4 regions of the Streptomyces sp. NPDC002564 genome follow, and region 2 is predicted to be linked to each of the others. Evidence: riboswitches for the same ligand, from Rfam matches in the RefSeq annotation. Region 2 holds a riboswitch; each other region holds the start of a gene.
What was found. A riboswitch is a leader RNA that binds a small molecule or an ion and turns the genes downstream of it on or off. The one in region 2 is predicted to bind thiamine pyrophosphate.
Positions count from the first base shown of each region.

Region 1 (4,899 bases), on a different contig from region 2:
AGACCTCCGGTCGCAGGGTGCGGACGAGGGAATGGGCCGCGGTCTCGGGGTCGGGCTGCCCGCAGACCGCGCTGACGACAGCGATGCCGGCCGCGCCGCTTCGCCTGACCACGGCGGCCTCGGACACGCCGATCCCGCCGATGGCCACGCAGGGCAGCGGGCTCTCCCGGACGATCCGGGCCAGCCCGTCCAGGCCGAGCGGGGTGTCCGCGTCCGGCTTGGTGGACTGCGGGAACACCGGACCCACCCCGAGGTGGTCGACGGCATCCGGCACATGCGCCAGCTGCTCGGGACGGCTGACGGACAGGCCGACGTACGCACCTGGACCGAGCTGGCGCCGCGCGGTCTCGGGGGACACGTCCCGCTGCCCGAGGTGGACGCCGTCCGCGTCCAACCAGACCGCGACGTCGAGGCGATCATTGACGATCAAAGGGACACCGGTGCCCGCGAGTACGTCCTGGATCGCCCGGCCGAGCTGGAACAACGCACGGGCGTCCGCGTCCGGATCACGCAACTGGACGGTGGTGACGCCCCCTTGAACAGCGGCCGCCACGGTGGCGGCGACACCGCGGTCACCGCAGAGCCGGGTGTCGGTGACGAGATACAGGGACAGGTCGAGAGGAGGTCGCATGGGTGGGTCCTTGGAGGCTCCCGGCCGGGGAGGGCCGTGGGAAACGCATCGGGCAGGGGACGGATGGCAGGGGACGGTTGCAGGAGGCAGGAGGCAGGAGGCAGGAGGCAGGAGGCAGGAGGCAGGAGGCAGGAGGCAGGAAGTAGGAAGTGGGGGAGGGGTGCAGGGGTGAAGGGGAGAGATGCAGGGGAGGAGGGAGTGCCTTGTGAGGCAAGGGGTGTGAGTTATCCACAGGCGGGAGCGCGGAGAGGCGAAGGCGGCCATACTTGGTGTTGGGGTCGCCCCCCGGGCGGGAGGGGGCCGTTCAGCGGGTGGATTCCAGGCCACGGCCCACCACGGCCCCCGCAATACGCGCACGCTCAGCGCAAGTTGAGACCCTCGGCGAGCCGGTCGGGCGCGAGCTGGTGCAGCGCGTCGATGAGGGCGACCGCGAACGTGCCGGGCCCCGCAGAGCGGATGGCGGCATCCTCCGCGGCCACGGTGAGCAGGCCGGTCGCGGCAGTGGCGGCCAGCAGCGCGTCATCGGTGACGGCCGTGCAGGCGGCCACCAGAGCGCCCAGTGAACAGCCCGTTCCCGTGACCAAGGGCAACAGCGGGTGCCCGTTGGCCAGACGCACCACCCGCGTCCCGTCCGTGAGGACATCCACCGGGCCGCTGACCGCGACCACGCAGCCGTAGCGCCGGGCCAGTGCGTCGGCCGCGGCCAGCGCGGCCTCGGGCACGTCCGTACTGTCCACGCCGCGCCCGCCCGTGCCGCCGTCCAGGGCCAGGATCTCGGAAGCGTTGCCGCGTACGACCGCCGGCGGTGCGCTCTCGAGCAGTTCGTGGGCGAGCCCGGTGCGCCAGGGCAGCGGCCCGACCGCCACCGGGTCGAGGACCCACGGCCGCCCGGCCCCGGCCGCCTCCTTGACGGCGACGCGCATCGCCTCCGCGGTCACGGACGTCACCGTCCCCAGGTTGACCAGGACGCCCCCGGCCACCCGGGCCAACGCGCCGGCCTCCTCGGCGCTGTGCACCATCGCCGGAGCGGCACCCACCGCGAGCAGCACGTTCGCGGTGAACTGCGACACCACTACGTTGGTCAGACAGTGCACCAGCGGTGCCGCGGTTCGCAGAGACGCGATCACGTCCCCCACGGCCTCACGGGACACGGCGGTGCCGTGCTCAGCAGGTACGGAGGCAGGATCCATGGTCAACACCCTTCCTACGCCGGCATTACCCGGTCCAGGTTCATGCGGTCGGCGGCAAGGGGAGCAAGTCCCGTCCGCCCTCTCAGCCCGGCTACTCCCGAGCTCCCGCGGTGGTCGCTACGCAATGTACCTCCCTCGGGAACAGGAGTTCGCCCTCGGGGGTGACCGGCGGAACGACAGGGAGGTGTTTCGGCGGAACTGGCTGAAGGGTTCCTTTTTGGCCACCAGGGACCGACCTGTCCGCATCGCTTCGGCCAGGTGTTCCCGGTGGTGGGCCGGAGGGTTGGCCTGTTGGAGGTGTTGGCCCTTCGGAAGCGTTGGCGTGTCGGAGGTGACTGGAGTCGGGGCAGGCGGAAGCGCCCCCCGTGCCTCGCCCTTGTGCGGAGGTGCCGGTGATCACTTATTACTGACAAGAAATACAAGAACCGGCTGAGCGGCCAGAATGCGCGCGCTCAGCCGGTGACCGCTCGACTCGACGTCGACTCAGCCGACGTCCGTCGTCTCTCCCTTTTTGCTGTTGCTCACGGTGTCACTTCGCGTCGGCGCAGTCCGTTTTTCGGCGTGCTGTCGCTCCGGAAACCTGCATGCGGAACGATGGCGGTTCGTGGCGAGTCGTAGCGGATGATTCGATTCCCTCGACATCCGGAATTCCCGCCTCCGGTGCAACTTTCGATGAAAAGGGTTGCATTGGCGAACTCGCCCTTTCGGGCCCGGCGAAACGGAACGCCCTCTCCGGCGGGAGGCTGTTCTTCGCCCACGGCGACGGAAGCGCGGTCGAGCTCAATTCCGTCAGTCTGCCTGGTCGAATCTACAGCCGCCCCGTCGCCGCCTCTCGGCTTCTCCGTATTGACTCTTCGGGGATGCCGCTCGGTCCTTTCTCCTGTCCTGCTCACCCCGGCAGTGCGCTGAAGCGTCCTAGGAGTAGGTGAGGGCCCGGCCGAGCGGGTCGCCCCGGGTGGAGAGAGCCGGGCCCGGCCAGATCAGGGGGTGGGGTGGGTGGTGGCTGTGAGGTAGGTGGTGAACGTGGGCTGGTTGTTCTGGTGACCCGTGACATGGAAGGTGTAGCTGTGGGGCTGGGTGGGGTCTTGGGGCTGAGGGGTGGTCGTGATGTAGCAGGGAGTGGTGAGTTCCACATAGCGGTGGAACTCGGTGTGGGTGTGCGTGGGGATGGCGTTCGGCGGGAGGTGAGGGTGCGCACTCTGCCGGGCCGCCTCGATGAGGACCATGCCGGGGATGTGATCGCCGTCGTGGTCGAACAGGATGGCGTGGCGGGGATCGGCGTTCAGGCGCCAGGTGTGGGGCTGGTGGGCGGGCGCGAGGACGAGGTCGTGGGACAGATTGCGGCCGAAGACCGCGGGATCCTGGTGGGTCGGGACGTACGGGAGAGCGGGGCCCGAAGCCTGGGAAGTGGGGGCGCCGCCGGCGCGAAGGCGCTTGTAGGCGGCGGGGGAGAGGCAGGTGAAGTGCCCGCGCCCGATGGCGAGGGTGCGCGTGCCGCAGTTGATGACGAGGTCGATGGTGAAGGTGCCACGGCGGGGCACGGTGAGGGTGGCGTACAGGGTGAGGTCGGTGGGGGTGTTGGCGATGTCGAGGTGCTCGGGGTGCGTGGTCACCGTCATGTCCTGCATGACGAAGTGGTGTCCCAGCGGGATGGCGTGCTGCGCGTGCGCCAGGTAGATCCCGGTCTGGCGGAGCGTCTCGCAGGCCTGCAGGTGATCGTGGCTGCGCCCGTCGGCGGTGGTGAAGAAGGTGTGGGCGCGGGGCCATTGGCCGGTGAGGGTGTACGTGTCCTCGCCGGTCTTCTCGCTCGACGTCAGGAAGACCTCGGCCAGGGCGGCGCGGTGGACGTACTCGCGCGGCACGGTGGTGGTGAGGCGGGACGCACCCGCGGTGGGCGCGTTCGCGGGCGCGGTGGCCGCGGCTGCGGAGCCCGTCGCGGCAGGTGCTGTGGGTGCTGCAGGCACGGCAGGCACGGCAGGTGCCGCGGGTGTTTGTGCGCTTGTGGGCGCTTGGGTGGCTGCCGGTGCTTGTGTGGCGGCGCTGACGGCGGTGCCGTTCGCGGCGGGCACGGTGTGAGCCGAGTGGCCGGCGGCGGTCGCGGAGTGCGCACCGTGCGCGTTGTACGTGGTGGACGCGTTGTGCGCGATGTGGCTGGTGTGGATGCCCGGAACGTCTTTCGACTGGGGCAGTACAAGACTGCTCATGAACCTCTCCCCCGGAGGTGAATGAAAGTGAGGCCATAACATACATACCCACCGGTTTCCTTTTCAAGGGCCGGTGGTGATTACATGCGGCGCTCTGAGGGAAAAGGATCTCGGATGGTTTCCCGGTTTTTGTGACGCTGGGTAGTTGCGTTCCTGGTGGGGGCGGGGCGAGGTTCCGGGAGTTAAGGGGAATTATTCCGTCCGTTTATCGGGTGGAAACCGGGCGGCCGGTTCCCTTGTTATGCTTTCGCGCCGTCTGGGCGGACCGGACGGTTCGGCTGTTCCGGAGAGTCCGGGCTGAGCCTGCTGGATAGAGCCCGTCAGGGGGAATCCGTGGCCGTGATGCGGAAATTCCCCATGGTCCGGGACATGGGTGGCCTTTTCAGCGGGTTTGGGCACCTGGGCGGGCGATGTGGCCGACGGCGGCGAGAGCGGTGGCGGGTCGACCCTAGCTCTAGGTAGCTAGGTAGCTAGGTAGCTAGGTAGCTAGGTAGCTAGGTGGCGGGGTGGCCCGGCGCCCGCCTTGGCTGACCGGTGCGCCGCGGCTGCTGTGATCGTGACCCCTGTTGCAGTTGCGTAGCTGCGTGGTCTGATCGGGTTCGGTCCGTTGGCCGGATCGAGCCGTGTGCGGTCCGGGTGCGTCCCGGGTCGGGTTCTGTTTCGTATGCGTGGCGGCATCGCCGCGTGGACTGGTTGTGGGGGATTGCTGTGATGAGTGGCGAGGTTTCTGTCGGCGGGGTTGCAGATGCGGATGCCGGCGCGGAGGGGACTCAGGTTGCGGCTGAGGCCGGCGCTCGTGCCGAAGCTGGTGGGGGAGCGGGACTTGACCACCTGGCTCTGGTGGCCGTGAACATCGACGGGGTGCTGCTCAACG
Region 1 covers NZ_JBIARE010000023.1:25,361-30,259, reverse strand. The annotation lists gene thiE (thiamine phosphate synthase) at 1-631, opposite strand, end outside; gene thiM (hydroxyethylthiazole kinase) at 991-1,821, opposite strand; TPP riboswitch at 1,815-1,940, opposite strand; gene ACFYXE_RS37860 (ScbA/BarX family gamma-butyrolactone biosynthesis protein) at 2,802-3,785, opposite strand; gene ACFYXE_RS37855 (HAD family hydrolase) at 4,857-4,899, shown strand, end outside.
Region 1: linked by a shared signal. The riboswitch ahead of thiM (hydroxyethylthiazole kinase) and the one ahead of thiC (phosphomethylpyrimidine synthase ThiC) in region 2 are both predicted to bind thiamine pyrophosphate.

Region 2 (4,899 bases):
GACCATGGCCGGAAAGCTGCTGGTCCGTCAACTTCCCCTGAGTATCTGAACGTTATCCGGGCAGGCGCCCCTCTACACGATCACGCTGGCCAGGGGGGCAATTTCCGGAAACCCCCTGTCACCGCGCGCGGTCACGGCTCTACCATCGGCTTATCCGTAGCAGGCTCCCCTCCGTTTCTGCCCAACGGCTCACAGTCATGCGAGCCTCAGCCCTACGGAGCATCGGGGGATGCACATGAACAGCGCTCCACACCTGCTCAATGAGGACCGCCCCGAGTACGAGCGGATCCTCGACGAGGCGCTGCGCACCGCACCTGACCGTCCGGAACTCGCCGCAGTGGGCCAGCGGCTCAATCCCGAACAACTGCGCACCATGGCCCTGAGCGCGACAGCACTGATCACGGCCGCGGCAGCGGCCGAGTACGCGCACTACGTGAAGGTTCGCGAGGAGTTGCGCGAACCTCGACCGACCTCCACATCGATCCACGAAGGGAACGGACAGAGCGCCGCGGAGTCGGGCTCCGGCGGCCTGGGCCTCGCCACCGCGATGGGCGAGGTCGCCGAACCGGCGGCGGCGGGAGCCGGGGCGATCGCCGTCGTCGCGGTCCTCGCACCCGTCCTCGCGGGGACGGCCGCCGCGATCTTCCTGCTCGTCGGCTACATCCTGAAAATGCTCACCCCCGAGCCCGCCTTCGCGGACACCCTGCTCACCGCGGGATGGCTGTTCGGCGCGCTCACCGCCGGGGGCATCCTGGTCGCCGCGGTCGGTCTGCTCCTGACCGCCCTGCGCAACGGCTCCACCTCGCTCCAGGCCGGACTGCACGGCGAACGGCACGAGGAGGTGTCCCGTGCCAGGGAGGACTGGGGCCGGGCGCTCCTCGAGCGGGGCGTCGTGCCGTTCCTGCGGGAAGCCCTGACGGACCCGGGCACGGCCCCCGCCGTGCGCAAGCCGTCGACGGATCCCGGGAGCTCCACGGGAGGCGGCCGCATGCCGCAACTCGGCTATCACCGGCCGGGGTTCAGCAGCCCGGACGGCGGCCGGACCGCCGGTCCCCGCCCGAGCTACTCGCGCCCCGACTTCTCCAGCCCGGATTTCGGCGGGCCCGACCACAAACCGGAGTAAGGCGACCGGGGCCGGGCGGCCGGGGCCATGAGGGCTCGACAGCGCCGGTGGGCGCCGCCGCGGGCGAGCGGCGGCGCGCACCGGACCGGTCAGGGACGGGTCAGTCGGCGATCGGCAGATAGACGCGGTTGCCGGCCGCCGCGAACTCCTTGGACTTCTGTTCCATGCCCGCCTCGATGTCGTCGACGGCGAGATCACCGCCGTGCTCACGGCGGATGTCCTGGGAGATCTTCATCGAGCAGAACTTCGGCCCGCACATCGAGCAGAAGTGCGCCGTCTTCGCGGGCTCGGCCGGCAGCGTCTCGTCGTGGAACTCCCGTGCCGTGACCGGGTCGAGGGCCAGGTTGAACTGGTCCTCCCAGCGGAACTCGAAGCGCGCGTCCGAGAGCGCGTCGTCCCAGTCCTGCGCGCCCGGATGCCCCTTGGCGAGGTCGGCCGCGTGCGCCGCGATCTTGTACGTGATGACGCCGGTCTTCACGTCGTCGCGGTTGGGCAGGCCCAGGTGCTCCTTGGGCGTGACGTAGCAGAGCATCGCCGTGCCCCACCAGCCGATCATCGCGGCGCCGATGCCGGAGGTGATGTGGTCGTAGGCGGGGGCGATGTCCGTGGTCAGCGGGCCGAGCGTGTAGAACGGCGCCTCCTCGCAGATCTCCTGCTGGAGGTCGATGTTCTCCTTGATCTTGTGCATCGGGACGTGTCCCGGGCCCTCGATCATCGTCTGGACGCCGTGGCGCTTGGCGATCGTGTTGAGCTCGCCCAGGGTGCGCAGCTCGGCGAACTGCGCCTCGTCGTTGGCGTCCGCGATCGAGCCGGGCCGCAGGCCGTCGCCGAGCGAGTACGTCACGTCGTAGGCGGCGAGGATCTCGCAGAGCTCCTCGAAGTGCTCGTAGAGGAAGCTCTCCTTGTGGTGCGCGAGGCACCAGGCGGCCATGATCGAACCGCCGCGCGAGACGATGCCGGTCTTGCGGCGCGCGGTGAGCGGGACGTACGGCAGGCGCACGCCCGCGTGCACCGTCATGTAGTCGACGCCCTGCTCGGCCTGCTCGATGACCGTGTCCTTGTAGATCTCCCAGGTCAGCTCCTCGGCCCGGCCGTCGACCTTCTCCAGGGCCTGGTAGAGCGGAACGGTCCCGATCGGCACGGGGGAGTTGCGCAGCACCCACTCGCGGGTGGTGTGGATGTTGCGGCCGGTGGAGAGGTCCATGACCGTGTCGGCGCCCCACCGGGTCGCCCAGGTCATCTTGTCGACCTCCTCCTCGATGGAGGAGGTGACCGCGGAGTTGCCGATGTTGGCGTTGACCTTCACCAGGAACTTCTTGCCGATGATCATCGGCTCGATCTCCGGGTGGTTCACGTTGGCGGGGATCACCGCGCGGCCCGCGGCGACCTCCGCGCGCACGACCTCGGGGTCGAGGTTCTCGCGGATCCCGATGAACTCCATCTCGGGCGTGATCTCGCCGCGGCGGGCGTACGCGAGCTGCGTGACCGTCTGACCTGCCCTGGCCCGGCGCGGCTGGCGGGGACGGCCGGGGAAGACCGCGTCCAGGTTCTTCAGGCCGCCGCGCGGCGAGGTGTGCTTGATGCCGTCGTCCTCGGGGCGGGGCGGGCGGCCCGGGTACTCCTCGGTGTCGCCCCGGGCGATGATCCAGTTCTCCCGCAGCGGCGCGAGGCCGCGGCGGACGTCGGTCTCAGCCGACGGGTCGGTGTACGGACCTGACGTGTCGTACAGGGTCACGGACTTGCCGTTGGTGAGGTGCACCTGACGGACCGGCACGCGCAGGTCGGGGCGCGAGCCCTCGACGTACGCCTTGTGCCAGCCGATGGACTTCCCGGCCTCGTCGCTCTGGTTCCGCGTCGAGGCAGGCGTGCGTGCGTCCGATGTGGTCATGAGACCTACTCCCTACGCCGGCATTACCCGGTAACAGGTTCGGCGGTCGACGCAGCGGATCCCGTACGGCTCGTGCACGACTCGTTCGTGCCGATGTGTACGGAGGTCAGCGCCCTCTCAGCCCGGTGCTCCGAGCTCCCGCGATTGCAAAGGTGGCTCCACGCTAGCGTCATGTCGGGCGCGCTGAACAGAGGGCCCTCCCCGTTCTTGCGATGATCGGGCAGTGACCACCACTGAGCCGCCGCCCCCGCCGCCCTCCGGCCCGCCGTCCCGCCCGCCCGGCCCCAGGCCCCCTTCGCCCGGCAACGGCCCGGGCGGAAACGGCCCCGGACCCGGCGGGCACGGGCCCGGCGGGCACGGGCCCGGCGGGGACGGTCATGGCGGCCACGACGGGCATGGCGGGGACGGCTCCGGGGGCCAGGGCCACGGCGGACACGGGCACGGTGGCCACGGCGGGCACGGGCACTCGCACAGTCACGGTCCGGCGGCGCCCGTCTCGAAGCACCTGCGCAAGGTCATCGCCGCCGTCCTGATCCCCTTCGCCACCGCGGTCGTCGTCGGACTGATGGTGCTGTGGCCGGGTGGCACGCCGAGCCACGAACGCACCGGCGTCGGCTTCGACCGGCAGATGCAGTCCGCGAAGGTCACCAAGGTGCAAGAACTGCCCTGCAAGGACCTCAACCCCTCGCAGACCCCGCCGAACGGCGACACCTCCACGCCCGAGGGCCAGTCCGCGCAGTCCCGGGCATCGGGCACCTGCAAGAAGGCGACGGTCGAGGTGTCCAGCGGCAAGGACGAGGGCCGCACCTTCGTCGAGATCATCCAGCCGGACTCCCCCCGTCAACTCAGCCAGGGCCAGCAGGTGGTGGTCGCCTACGAGCCCAAGGCGCCCGAGGGGCTGCAGTACTCGGTCACCGACGTGAACCGCAAGATCCCGATGGCGCTGCTCGCCGGCATCTTCGCGCTCGCCGTCGTCGTGGTGGGGCGGCTGCGCGGTCTGATGGCCCTGGTCGCACTCGCCATCAGCTTCATGGTGCTCACCTTCTTCATCCTGCCGGCGATCCTCCAGGGCTCGAACCCGCTGGTGGTGGCGGTGATCGGGGCGAGCGCCATCATGCTCATCGCGCTCTATCTCTGCCACGGGCTCACGGCCCGCACCTCGGTCGCGGTCCTCGGCACCCTCATCTCCCTCCTGCTCATCGGGCTGCTCGGCTCGCTGTTCATCGGCTGGGCCGCACTGACCGGCAACACGGACGACAACACCGGTCTCATCCATGGCCTGTATCCGTCCATCGACATGAGCGGCCTGCTGCTCGCGGGCGTCATCATCGGCTCGCTCGGCGTGCTCGACGACGTGACGGTCACCCAGACCTCCGCGGTCTGGGAACTGCATCAGGCCAACCCGACGATGGGCTGGCGCGGCCTGTACCGGGCGGGCATCCGCATCGGCCGCGACCACATCGCCTCGGTCGTCAACACCCTCGTCCTCGCCTACGCGGGCGCCGCGCTGCCCCTGTTGCTGCTCTTCTCCATCGCGCAGTCCAGCGTCGGGACGGTGGCCAACAGCGAGCTGGTCGCCGAGGAGATCGTGCGCACCCTCATCGGCTCGATCGGCCTGGTCGCCTCGGTGCCGGTGACGACGGCCCTGGCGGCCCTGGTGGTCTCGGCGGACCGGACGTCCGGGGCGGGTGCCGGCAACGGCGTCAGTGCCGGCGTCAATGTCGGCGTCGGGAACCCGGCCGAGGTCAGGGCGGGGTCGGGGGCCGCCGTCGGGACGCCCCGGCCCTCCCGCGGCGGGAAGGGGCGCCGCCGCAAGCGGTGACCTCGGCGGTGCGGTGGGGTGTGGCGGGGGGCGGTGGGGTGCGGCGGGTCGGGTGGGTTGATGGGT
Region 2 covers NZ_JBIARE010000004.1:560,820-565,718, reverse strand. The annotation lists gene ACFYXE_RS17840 (metallophosphoesterase) at 1-49, shown strand, start outside; gene ACFYXE_RS17835 (hypothetical protein) at 230-1,123, shown strand; gene thiC (phosphomethylpyrimidine synthase ThiC) at 1,224-3,011, opposite strand; TPP riboswitch at 3,004-3,163, opposite strand; gene ACFYXE_RS17825 (YibE/F family protein) at 3,235-4,833, shown strand.

Region 3 (4,899 bases), on a different contig from region 2:
AGGGTCGGGTTGTCGGGCCGCGCGATGAAGACGGTCGCGCCGAACTCGCCGAGCGAGACGGCGAAGGCGAATCCGGCGGCGATCAGCAGCGCCCGCCGCACCAGGGGCAGGTCGACCTCGCGCCAGGCCCGCAGCGGCGACGCCCCGAGGACGGCCGCCGCCTCCCGCAGCCGCCCGTCCACCGCGCGCAGCACGGGCAGCATGGTGCGTACGACGAAGGGGACGCCGACCAGCGCCTGGGCGAGCGGCACCAGGATCCAGCTGGCGCGCAGGTCCAGCGGCGGCTTGTCCAGCGTGATGAGGAAGCCGAAGCCCACGGTGACCGCGGACACCCCGAGCGGCAGCATGAGCAGCGCGTCGAAGCCGCGTACGAGACGGCCCGCACGGCGGGTGAGGGCAGCCGCGGCCAGCCCGCCGACGAGCACCGCGATGACCGTGGCCACGACGGCGTATTGCAGGGAGTTCCCGACGGCCTCGATCGGCGGCACGAGGAAGGCGCCGCCGTCCGCCGAGGTCAGCTCCTTGTAGTAGAGGAGCCCGAAGCCGTCGGGCCCGGCGAAGGAGCGCTGCACGAGCACGCCGAGCGGCAGCAGGATCAGCAGCACGATCGTCGCCAGGACCAGCCCGAGCAGCGACCACTGACCGGCGCCGCGCGGCCGGCGCGCCACGGCCGAGGCGTCGACGAGCTTCAGCGCGCTCTCGCGGCGCCGGACCGTCCACGCGTGGATCGCCAGGATCAGCCCGACCGCCGCGAACTGCACGATCGTCAGGACGGCGGCCGTCGGCAGGTCGAGGAGCTGGGCGGTCTGCCGGTAGATCTCCACCTCCAGCGTGGAGTACGCGGGTCCGCCGAGGATCTGCACGACGCCGAAGGAGGTGAAGGTGAAGAGGAAGACCATCAGCGCGGCGGCCGCGACGGCGGGCCCGAGCGCGGGCAGCGTCACCGTCCGCCAGGCCGTCCAGCGCGAGGCGCCGAGCATCCGCGCGGCCTCCTCCTGGCGCGGGTCGAGCTGCGCCCAGAGGCCGCCGACGGTGCGGACGACGACCGCGTAGTTGAAGAAGACGTGCGCGAGCAGGATCGCCCACACCGTGGTGTCCAGGCGCACGCCCCACAGCTCGTCGAAGAGCCCGCCGCGCCCGATCAGCGCCAGGAAGGCGGTCCCGACGACGACCGTCGGCAGCACGAACGGCACCGTGACGACGGCCCGCAGCACCCGCTTGCCCGGGAAGTCGAAGCGCGCGAAGACGTACGCGCCGGGCAGCGCGATCAGCAGCGTGAGCGCGGTCGACGCGAGCGCCTGCCAGGTGGTGAACCACAGCACGTGCCGGATGTCGGACTGCCCGAGGACGTCCGTGATCCGCCCGAGCTGCCAGGCCCCGCCGACGTGCAGGCCGCGGGCGACGATGGCCGTGACCGGATAGGCGAAGAAGAGCCCGAAGAACGCGACGGGCACGGCCATCAGGCCGAGCCGCACCGCGCTCCCCCGGCGGGCGCCCGTCTTCCGTGGCGCTACTTCAGTACGAGCGAGGTCCACGACTTGATCCACGGCTCACGGTTGTCGGCGATCTTCTTCGGGTCCATGGTCTCGGGCCTGTCGACCGTCACGCCGTGCTCGGTGAACAGCCCGGGCAGCTTCGCGCCGTCGAGCACCGGGTTCACGAACATGTTCAGCGGCATGTCCTCCTGGAACTCCTTGCCGGCCAGGAAGTCCAGGAGCGCCTTGCCGCCCTTGGTGTTCCCGGCGTTGCTGAGCAGGCCCGCGTACTCGACCTGGCGGAAGCAGGTGCCGGTCGCGACGCCGGTCGGCGCCTCCTTGGGCCGGGGCTTGGCGTAGAGGACCTCGACGGGCGGCGAGGAGGCGTACGAGACGACGAGCGGGCGGTCGCCCTTGGCCTTCTTGCCGCCGGAGGAGCCGGAGAACTCCTCGTTGTAGGCCTGCTCCCAGCCGTCGACGACCTTGACGCCGTTGGCCTTGAGCTTCTTCCAGTAGCCCTGCCAGCCCCCGTCGCCGTACTTCGCGGCGGTGCCGAGCAGGAACCCGAGACCGGGCGAGGAGGTCGAGGCGTTCTCGGTGACCAGCAGGTTCTTGTACGCGGGCCTGGCCAGGTCGTCGAAGGACTTCGGCGGCGCCAGCTTCTTGTCGGCGAAGTACTTCTTGTCGTAGTTGACGCAGATGTCGCCGCTGTCGACGGGGGTGACCCGGTGCCTGTCCCCGTCGGCCCGGAACTCCGGCTTGATCTTGTCCGCGCCCTTGACCTCGTACGGCTGGAAGAGGCCGTTGTCGAGCGCGCGCGAGAGGAGCGTGTTGTCGACGCCGAAGAAGACGTCGCCCTGCGGGTTGTCCTCGGAGAGGACCGCCTTGTTCACCGCGGCGCCCGCGTCGCCGTCCTTGAGGACCTTGACCGTGTAGCCGGAGCGCTTCTCGAAGTCCTTCAGGACGTCCTTGGAGACGTTGAAGGAGTCATGGCTGACGAGCGTCACGCTCTTGGCGTCGGACGACCCGGATCCGCTGTCGGAGCCGCCGCACGCGGAGACCGCGACGAGCCCGATGCCCACCGCCACGGCGGTGAACGAGACCTTCTTGGTGGTGCCCACTGGTTTTCCTCCTGGGTGACCAGGAAGAGACGCGGCCCTGCCCGCGGCCGGCCGGCCGCGGGCAGGGCGCAACAGCTTGAGTAATGACCGAACTTCCTACCCAGAATGACCTGGGCGAGGTTCAGAGGGTCTGCGGCCCACCTGTCCAAGGTGCCGCACTCTCAGCGCTGTGGCGCTCCCCTGTCGGAATATGCAGATGTGTGTACGAGGCGTACGCCCGCCAGACTACCTCTCGGCCGCGGCGAGCTGACCGCACGCTCCGTCGATCTCCTGCCCGCGGGTGTCCCGGATGGTGACCGGCACGCCGTGCGCCGCGATGGCCTCCACGAACGCCTTCTCGTCCTCGGGACGCGACGCCGTCCACTTCGAGCCCGGGGTGGGGTTCAGCGGGATGAGGTTGACGTGCACCGGCTTGCCCTTGAGCATCCGGCCGAGCCGGTCGCCACGCCACGCCTGGTCGTTGATGTCCCGGATGAGCGCGTACTCGATGGAGAGGCGACGGCCCGACTTGGCGGCGTACTCCCAGCCGGCGTCCAGCACCTCGCGCACCTTCCAGCGCGTGTTCACCGGGACGAGGGTGTCGCGCAGCTCGTCGTCCGGCGCGTGCAGCGAGATGGCGAGGCGGCACTTGAAGCCCTCGTCCGAGAACCGGTGGATGGCGGGCACGAGGCCCACCGTCGACACCGTGATGCCGCGCTGCGAGAGCCCGAGGCCGTCCGGCTCGGGGTCGGTGAGGCGGCGGATCGCGCCGGTCACCCGGTTGTAGTTGGCCAGCGGCTCGCCCATGCCCATGAAGACGATGTTCGAGAGCCGCGCCGGGCCGCCCGGGATCTCGCCGTCGCGCAGCGCCCGCATGCCGTCGACGATCTGGTGCACGATCTCGCCCGTCGACAGGTTCCGGTCGAGGCCGGCCTGTCCGGTGGCGCAGAACGGGCAGTTCATGCCGCAGCCCGCCTGGGAGCTGATGCACATGGTGACCCGGTCGGGATAGCGCATCAGCACGGACTCGACGAGCGTCCCGTCGAAGAGGCGCCAGAGCGTCTTGCGGGTCGTGTCGTCGTCACAGCTGATGTGCCGCACCACGGACATCAGGTCGGGCAGCAGCGCCTCACGGAGCTTCTCGCGCGCACCGGCGGGGATGTCGGTCCACTCGGCCGGGTCGTGCGCGTACCGCGCGAAGTAGTGCTGCGAGAGCTGCTTGGCGCGGAACGGCTTCTCGCCGATGGCGGCGACGGCTTCCTTGCGCTCGGCGGGCGTGAGGTCGGCGAGATGCCGCGGGGGCTTCTTGGCACCGCGGGGCGCGACGAAAGTGAGTTCTCCGGGTACAGGCATGGTCGTTCCAGTGTCGCAGACATACGACAAGGGGCTCGCCGCCCTGTGGACGACGAGCCCCTCACCTACATTTACGCAGGTCGGACCGGTAGGAGATCAGCCGGAGCCGACGAACACCACCAGCAGCAGCCACACCACGGGCGCCGTCGGCAGCAGCGAGTCCAGGCGGTCCATGATGCCGCCGTGGCCCGGCAGCAGCGTGCCCATGTCCTTGATGCCCAGGTCCCGCTTGATCATCGACTCGCCGAGGTCGCCCAGCGTGGCGCTCGCGGCGACCGCGAGGCCGATGAGCAGGCCCTGCCACCACGTGCCGCCGTCGATGAGGAGCTCCATGCACAGCGCGCCCGCGGCCATCGCGAAGGTGACCGCGCCGACCAAGCCCTCGCGGGTCTTGCCGGGGCTGATGCGCGGCGCCAGCTTGTGCTTGCCGAAGCGCCAGCCGATCGCGTACGCACCCGTGTCGCTGACCACGGTCAGGAGCAGGAAGGTGAGCACCCGCTGCGGGCCGTCGTCCGCGGTGAGCATCAGCGCGACGAAGGTCGCGAGGAAGGGGACGTAGAAGGCGGCGAAGACCCCCGCCGTGACGTCCTTCAGATAGCCGTCGGGCGGCTCGGTCATCCGCCAGACGAGGACCGCGAGCGCGGTCAGGGCCATCGCGACCCAGGCGCCCTCGGTCCCGCGCACGTACCCGGCGACGACCATCGCCGCGCCGCCCACCGCGAGCGGTACGAGCGGCGCCTTGATGCCCTTGCGCTCGTCGAGCCGGGAGGTGAGCTCCCAGAGGCCGACGACGACGGCGACCGCTATGACGCCGATGAAGACGGCCTTGACGATGAACAGCGACGCGATGATCACCGCGCCGAGTCCCACACCGACCCCTATGGCCGCCCCGAGGTCGCGGCCCGCGCTCTTCTTCTGCGGTGCTGCCGGGGCGGGCTGCGGCTGTGGTGCGCTGGGCATGGGCTCCTGCG
Region 3 covers NZ_JBIARE010000001.1:1,400,236-1,405,134, reverse strand. The annotation lists gene ACFYXE_RS06450 (ABC transporter permease) at 1-1,535, opposite strand, end outside; gene ACFYXE_RS06445 (thiamine ABC transporter substrate binding subunit) at 1,511-2,596, opposite strand; TPP riboswitch at 2,672-2,788, opposite strand; gene rlmN (23S rRNA (adenine(2503)-C(2))-methyltransferase RlmN) at 2,822-3,928, opposite strand; gene ACFYXE_RS06435 (phosphatidate cytidylyltransferase) at 4,025-4,899, opposite strand, start outside.
Region 3: linked by a shared signal. The riboswitch ahead of ACFYXE_RS06445 (thiamine ABC transporter substrate binding subunit) and the one ahead of thiC (phosphomethylpyrimidine synthase ThiC) in region 2 are both predicted to bind thiamine pyrophosphate.

Region 4 (4,899 bases), on a different contig from region 2:
TCCTGAAGGGTCGTGTCCACGCAGGGGAGTCTACGAGGCACCACGGTCGGCTCTCCCCGCCCGGGCGGCTTCGGTGCGTGACTGCAGCCGAGCTGTGACGCTCGCCGCCCGGGGCGCGCGGACGGCCCCGCCCGCCCGGCAGGCGGGGCCCCGCGGGGGAGCGGGCCCCTCAGAAGGCGGGCCGCTCCGGATCCAGCCGTGCCATGCCCTCCGTGGGCGAGGACGCCTCCGCGAAGTGCCGCCGCGGGATCCGCCCGGCCCGGTGCGCCAGGCGTCCCGCCTCGACGCCGTGCCGCATCGCCTCCGCCATCAGGACCGGCTCCTGCGCCCGCGTCACCGCGGAGGCGAGCATCACACCCGCGCACCCCAGCTCCATCGCGAGCGCCGCGTCGGACGCCGTGCCCGCACCCGCGTCGAGGATCACCGGCACGCGCGCGTGCTCGACGATCAGCTGGAAGTTGTGCGGGTTGCGGATGCCGAGCCCGGAGCCGATCGGCGAGCCGAGCGGCATGACCGCGGCGCAGCCCACGTCCTCCAGCTTCCGGGCGACGACCGGGTCGTCGTTCGTGTACGGCAGGACGGTGAAGCCGTCGTCGACCAGGATCTCGGCGGCGTCCAGGAGCTCCACCGGATCGGGCAGCAGGGTGCGCTCGTCGGCGATCACCTCCAGCTTCACCAGGTCGGTGCCGAGCGCCTCGCGCGCGAGGCGGGCGGTCAGGACCGCCTCGCCCGCCGTGAAACAGCCCGCCGTGTTGGGCAGTACGCGGATGCCGAGCCGGTCCAGCACGGAGAGCACCGAACCCTGCACGCCCGGGTCGAGGCGGCGCATCGCGACCGTGGTCAGCTCGGTGCCGGACGCGACGAGGGAACGTTCGAGGACGTCGAGGCTCGGCGCCCCGCCCGTGCCCATGATCAGGCGCGAGGAGAAGGTGAGGTCACCGAGGACGAAGGGGTCGTCTGCCATGGTCTTCAGCCTCCCTGGACGGCGGTGAGCACTTCGACGCGGTCGCCGTCGGCGAGGGCGGTGGCGGGCCACTGCGCGCGCGGGACGACGGTTTCGTTGACGGCGGCGGCGACACCGGAGTGCGCCGTGGACAGGGTGGCGACGAGGGCGTCGAGCGTGGTGCCCGGGGCGACCTCGCGCTCCTCGCCGTTGACGGAGACGCGGACGGATACGGCGGAAGGCGTGCTCATGCGGGCTGCTCCGTGAAGGGCTGCGTGCGGGTCGGGAAGGGCGGGAAGCGCGGGAGGGGGGAGGCGTCGTCGAAGCGGCGCGGGGTGAAGGGGAGCGCCTCGTCGGGCAGCTCGCCGGTGGTCAGGGCGTGCGCCATGACGTCACCCGTGACGGGCGTCAGCAGGACGCCGTTGCGGTAGTGCCCGGTGGCCAGCTGGAGCCCGGCGAGCCGGGTCGGGCCGAGCAGCGGGGCGTTGTCGGGGGAGGCGGGGCGCAGGCCCGCGCGGGTCTCGGTGAGCGGCAGCTCGGTGATGCCGGGCACCAGCTCGTGCGCGTCCCGCAGCAGCTCGTACACGCCGCCCGCGGTGACCGTGGTGTCCCAGCCGAGCTCCTCGCTGGTGGCGCCGACGACGAGCTCGCCGTTCTCGCGCGGGACGAGGTAGACGTGGCTGCCGCGCACCACGGCCCGCACGGTGCGGCTCAGGAACGGGGCGTACGCCTTCGGCACGGTCAGCCGCAGCACCTGCCCCTTCACCGGGCGTACCGGCGGCAGGACGTCGGCGGGGACGCCGGCCAGCCGCCCGCTGAGGCTGCCCGCCGCGAGCAGGGTCTGCCCCGCGCCGAGCGCGGTGCCGTCCGCGAGGACGACGCCGTGCGCCCGGTCGCCGGAGACCGTCAGGCGCTCCGCCCACGCGCGGTGGAAGGCGACGCCGGCCCGCTCGCAGGCCACCACGAGGGCCGCCGCGAGCCTGCGCGGGTCGACCTGGTGGTCGCCGTCGACCCGCAGCCCGCCGCGCACGCCCGGCGCGAGCATCGGCTCCAGGCGACGGCACTCGCGGCCGCTCAGCCACTCGGACTCGAGCCCCGAACGGCGCTGCAGGGCGTGCAGTTCGCGCAGATGCGCGCGGTCGTCGGAGTCGAGCGCCACGGCGAGGGTGCCGCAGGCGCGATGGCCGAGGTCGTGGCCGCTCGCCCCGGTCAGCTCGGCGACGAAGTCGGGATAGCGGCGGGCGGACGCCAGGTTGAGGCCCAGCAACGTCTCCTCGCCGTAGTGCAGTTCGGTGACGGCGGCCAGCATGCCCGCCGCGACTTGGGCGGCCCCGCCGCCCGGTTCGGGGTCCACGACCGCGACGGAGAGTCCGCGCTGGGCGGCCCGCCAGGCCGAGACCAGGCCGATGATGCCGCCCCCGACGACGAGGACGTCGGTCGTGGCGGCGGATGTCGTCCGTGAATGCATGGGCGTCCAGCCCCTCCCTTCGCCGGCATGACCCGGATCAGGTTCGTACGGTCGGAGGCCGTCCCAGCCTCCCTCTCAGCCCGGTGCGTCCGGGCTCCCGCGAGTGCTCTGCAGCGGCCACCCTAGCCCGTCGCTTCGCGTGGCAGTAGGGGAGCTGTCCGGGTATGAGCAGTGACGGTGTGTCAGAGATCTCCTCGTCCCCATCGGGGACCGCCCCGGCCCGCCGCCCTAGAGTGATCGGGTGAGCGAGCAGCGGAAGCAGACCGGAAAGCCGCCGCAGGCGGAACGGCACGTCGTCATCGTCGGTGCGGGGATGGCCGGGGTGCAGACCGCGGTGGCCCTGCGCGAACAGGGGTTCGCGGGGACGGTCACCCTCGTCGGCGCGGAGCCGCACCAGCCCTACGACAGGCCGCCGCTGTCCAAGGCGGTGCTGCTCGGCAAGGCGGAAGGATCCGCCTTCGACATCGACTTCGCGGCGCTCGGCATCGACCTCGACCTGGGCCGCGAGGTCACCGGAGTGCGCCCCGCCGACCACGAACTGGACACCGCCGCGGGCCCCCTGGCCTACGACGTCCTGGTCCTGGCGACCGGCGCCGAGCCGGTCCGGCTGCCCGGCACCGAGGGCGTGCCCGGCGTCCACCTCCTGCGCACCCTGGACGACGCCGAGCGGCTGCGCCCGGTCCTCGCCGAACAGCGGGACGTGGTGGTCGTGGGGGCGGGCTGGATCGGCGCGGAGTTCGCGACCGCCGCACGGGAGGCGGGCTGTTCCGTCACCGTGGTCGAGGCCGCCGCGCGACCGCTCGCCGGGGCGCTGCCCGAGGAGGTCGCGGCGCCCATGGCCGACTGGTACGCGGACTCCGGGGCGGTGCTGCGCACCCACGCGCGCGTGGAGCGCGTCGAGCCGGGCGCGGTGCTCCTCACCGACGGGAGCAGGCTGCCCGCGGACGCGGTGCTCGTCGGCATCGGGGCGCGGCCCGCGACGGCCTGGCTGACCGGCTCCGGCATCGAGCTCGGCGCCCACCGCGAGGTCGTCACCGACGAGGGCCTGCGCACCTCGGCCCCCGACGTCTACGCGGTCGGCGACTGCTCCTCCTTCCCGTCCGGGCGGTACGGGGAGCGCCTGCTCGTCCACCACTGGGACAACGCCCTCCAGGGCCCGCGCACGGTCGCGGCGAACGTCATCGGCGAGACCCCGGCGGCGTACGACCCCGTGCCCTACTTCTGGTCGGAGCAGTTCGGCCGCTTCGTGCAGTACGCGGGCCATCACGCCGGGGCCGACGCGACGGTGTGGCGCGGCGACCCCACGGGAATGGCCTGGTCGGTGTGCTGGCTGCGGGAGGGCGCGCTGGTCGCGGTCCTCGCGGTGGGCCGGCCCCGGGACCTGGCCCAGGGGCGCAAGCTGATCGAGGCGGGCGCCCGCCTCGATCCGGCCCTGGCGGCGGACGCCTCGGTTCCGCTGAAGAAGGCGTCCCTGTAGCGGGTCGGTGCGGAGGGTGGCCCTCACCGCCCGGCACGGTCCCCCCGGCCGGGGATACGCTGGAGCGCGTGACCGAGATTGACGCAAAGACTGATGCTCTCGTACCCGACTGGCTGCACCTCCCCGACATCGCGGACATGCTCGATGTCGAGGTGACCCGTGTGCGCCAGCTGGTCAAGGAGGGCCAGCTGATCGCCGTGCGCCGGGGTGAGAACCGGGCGCTCCAGGTGCCGGCCGCCTTCATCGACGGCGACAAGGTCGTCAAGGGCCTGGTCGGCACCTTGACGCTCCTGAGGGACGACGGCTTCTCCGACGAGGAGATGCTGGAGTGGCTCTTCACCCCCGACTCGACCCTGCCCGGCACCCCCGCGCAGGCGCTGAGCGAGAATCGCGGCACGGAGGTGAAGCGCCGCGCCCAGGCGCTCGCCGTCTGAGCAGGCGCTCGACCGTCTGAACCGAACGACACCGTCCGGCGTACGGGCGCGCACGCGTGCCCGTACGCCACCGACAACGGGGGGACTTCTCCATGGCTGCCGCTGCCGCCGATCACCGTGACCGGCTCGCCGACGCCCGGCTCTATCTGTGCACGGACGCCCGCAAGCGCCAGGGGGACCTCCCGGAATTCCTCGACGCCGTCCTCGCGGGCGGTGTCGACATCGTGCAGCTGCGCGACAAGGGCATGGAGGCCGGTGAGGAGGTCGAGCACCTCCAGGTCTTCGCGGACGCCGCCCGGCGGCACGGCAAGCTGTTCGCGGTGAACGACCGCGCGGACGTCGCGCACGCCGTCGGCGCCGACGTGCTGCACCTGGGCCAGGGCGACCTGCCGGTCCCCGCGGCCCGCGCCGTCCTCGGCCCCGAGGTGCTGATCGGCCGCTCCACGCACGCCGAGTCCGAGGTCGCGGCGGCCGCCGCCCAGGACGGCGTGGACTACTTCTGCACGGGCCCGTGCTGGCCCACGCCCACCAAGCCGGGCCGGCACGCCCCGGGCCTCGACCTGGTGCGGTACACCGC
Region 4 covers NZ_JBIARE010000003.1:54,436-59,334, reverse strand. The annotation lists gene pknB (Stk1 family PASTA domain-containing Ser/Thr kinase) at 1-20, opposite strand, end outside; gene ACFYXE_RS11825 (thiazole synthase) at 170-964, opposite strand; gene thiS (sulfur carrier protein ThiS) at 970-1,194, opposite strand; gene thiO (glycine oxidase ThiO) at 1,191-2,411, opposite strand; TPP riboswitch at 2,409-2,522, opposite strand; gene ACFYXE_RS11810 (NAD(P)/FAD-dependent oxidoreductase) at 2,725-3,888, shown strand; gene ACFYXE_RS11805 (Rv2175c family DNA-binding protein) at 3,957-4,322, shown strand; gene thiE (thiamine phosphate synthase) at 4,415-4,899, shown strand, end outside.
Region 4: linked by a shared signal. The riboswitch ahead of thiO (glycine oxidase ThiO) and the one ahead of thiC (phosphomethylpyrimidine synthase ThiC) in region 2 are both predicted to bind thiamine pyrophosphate.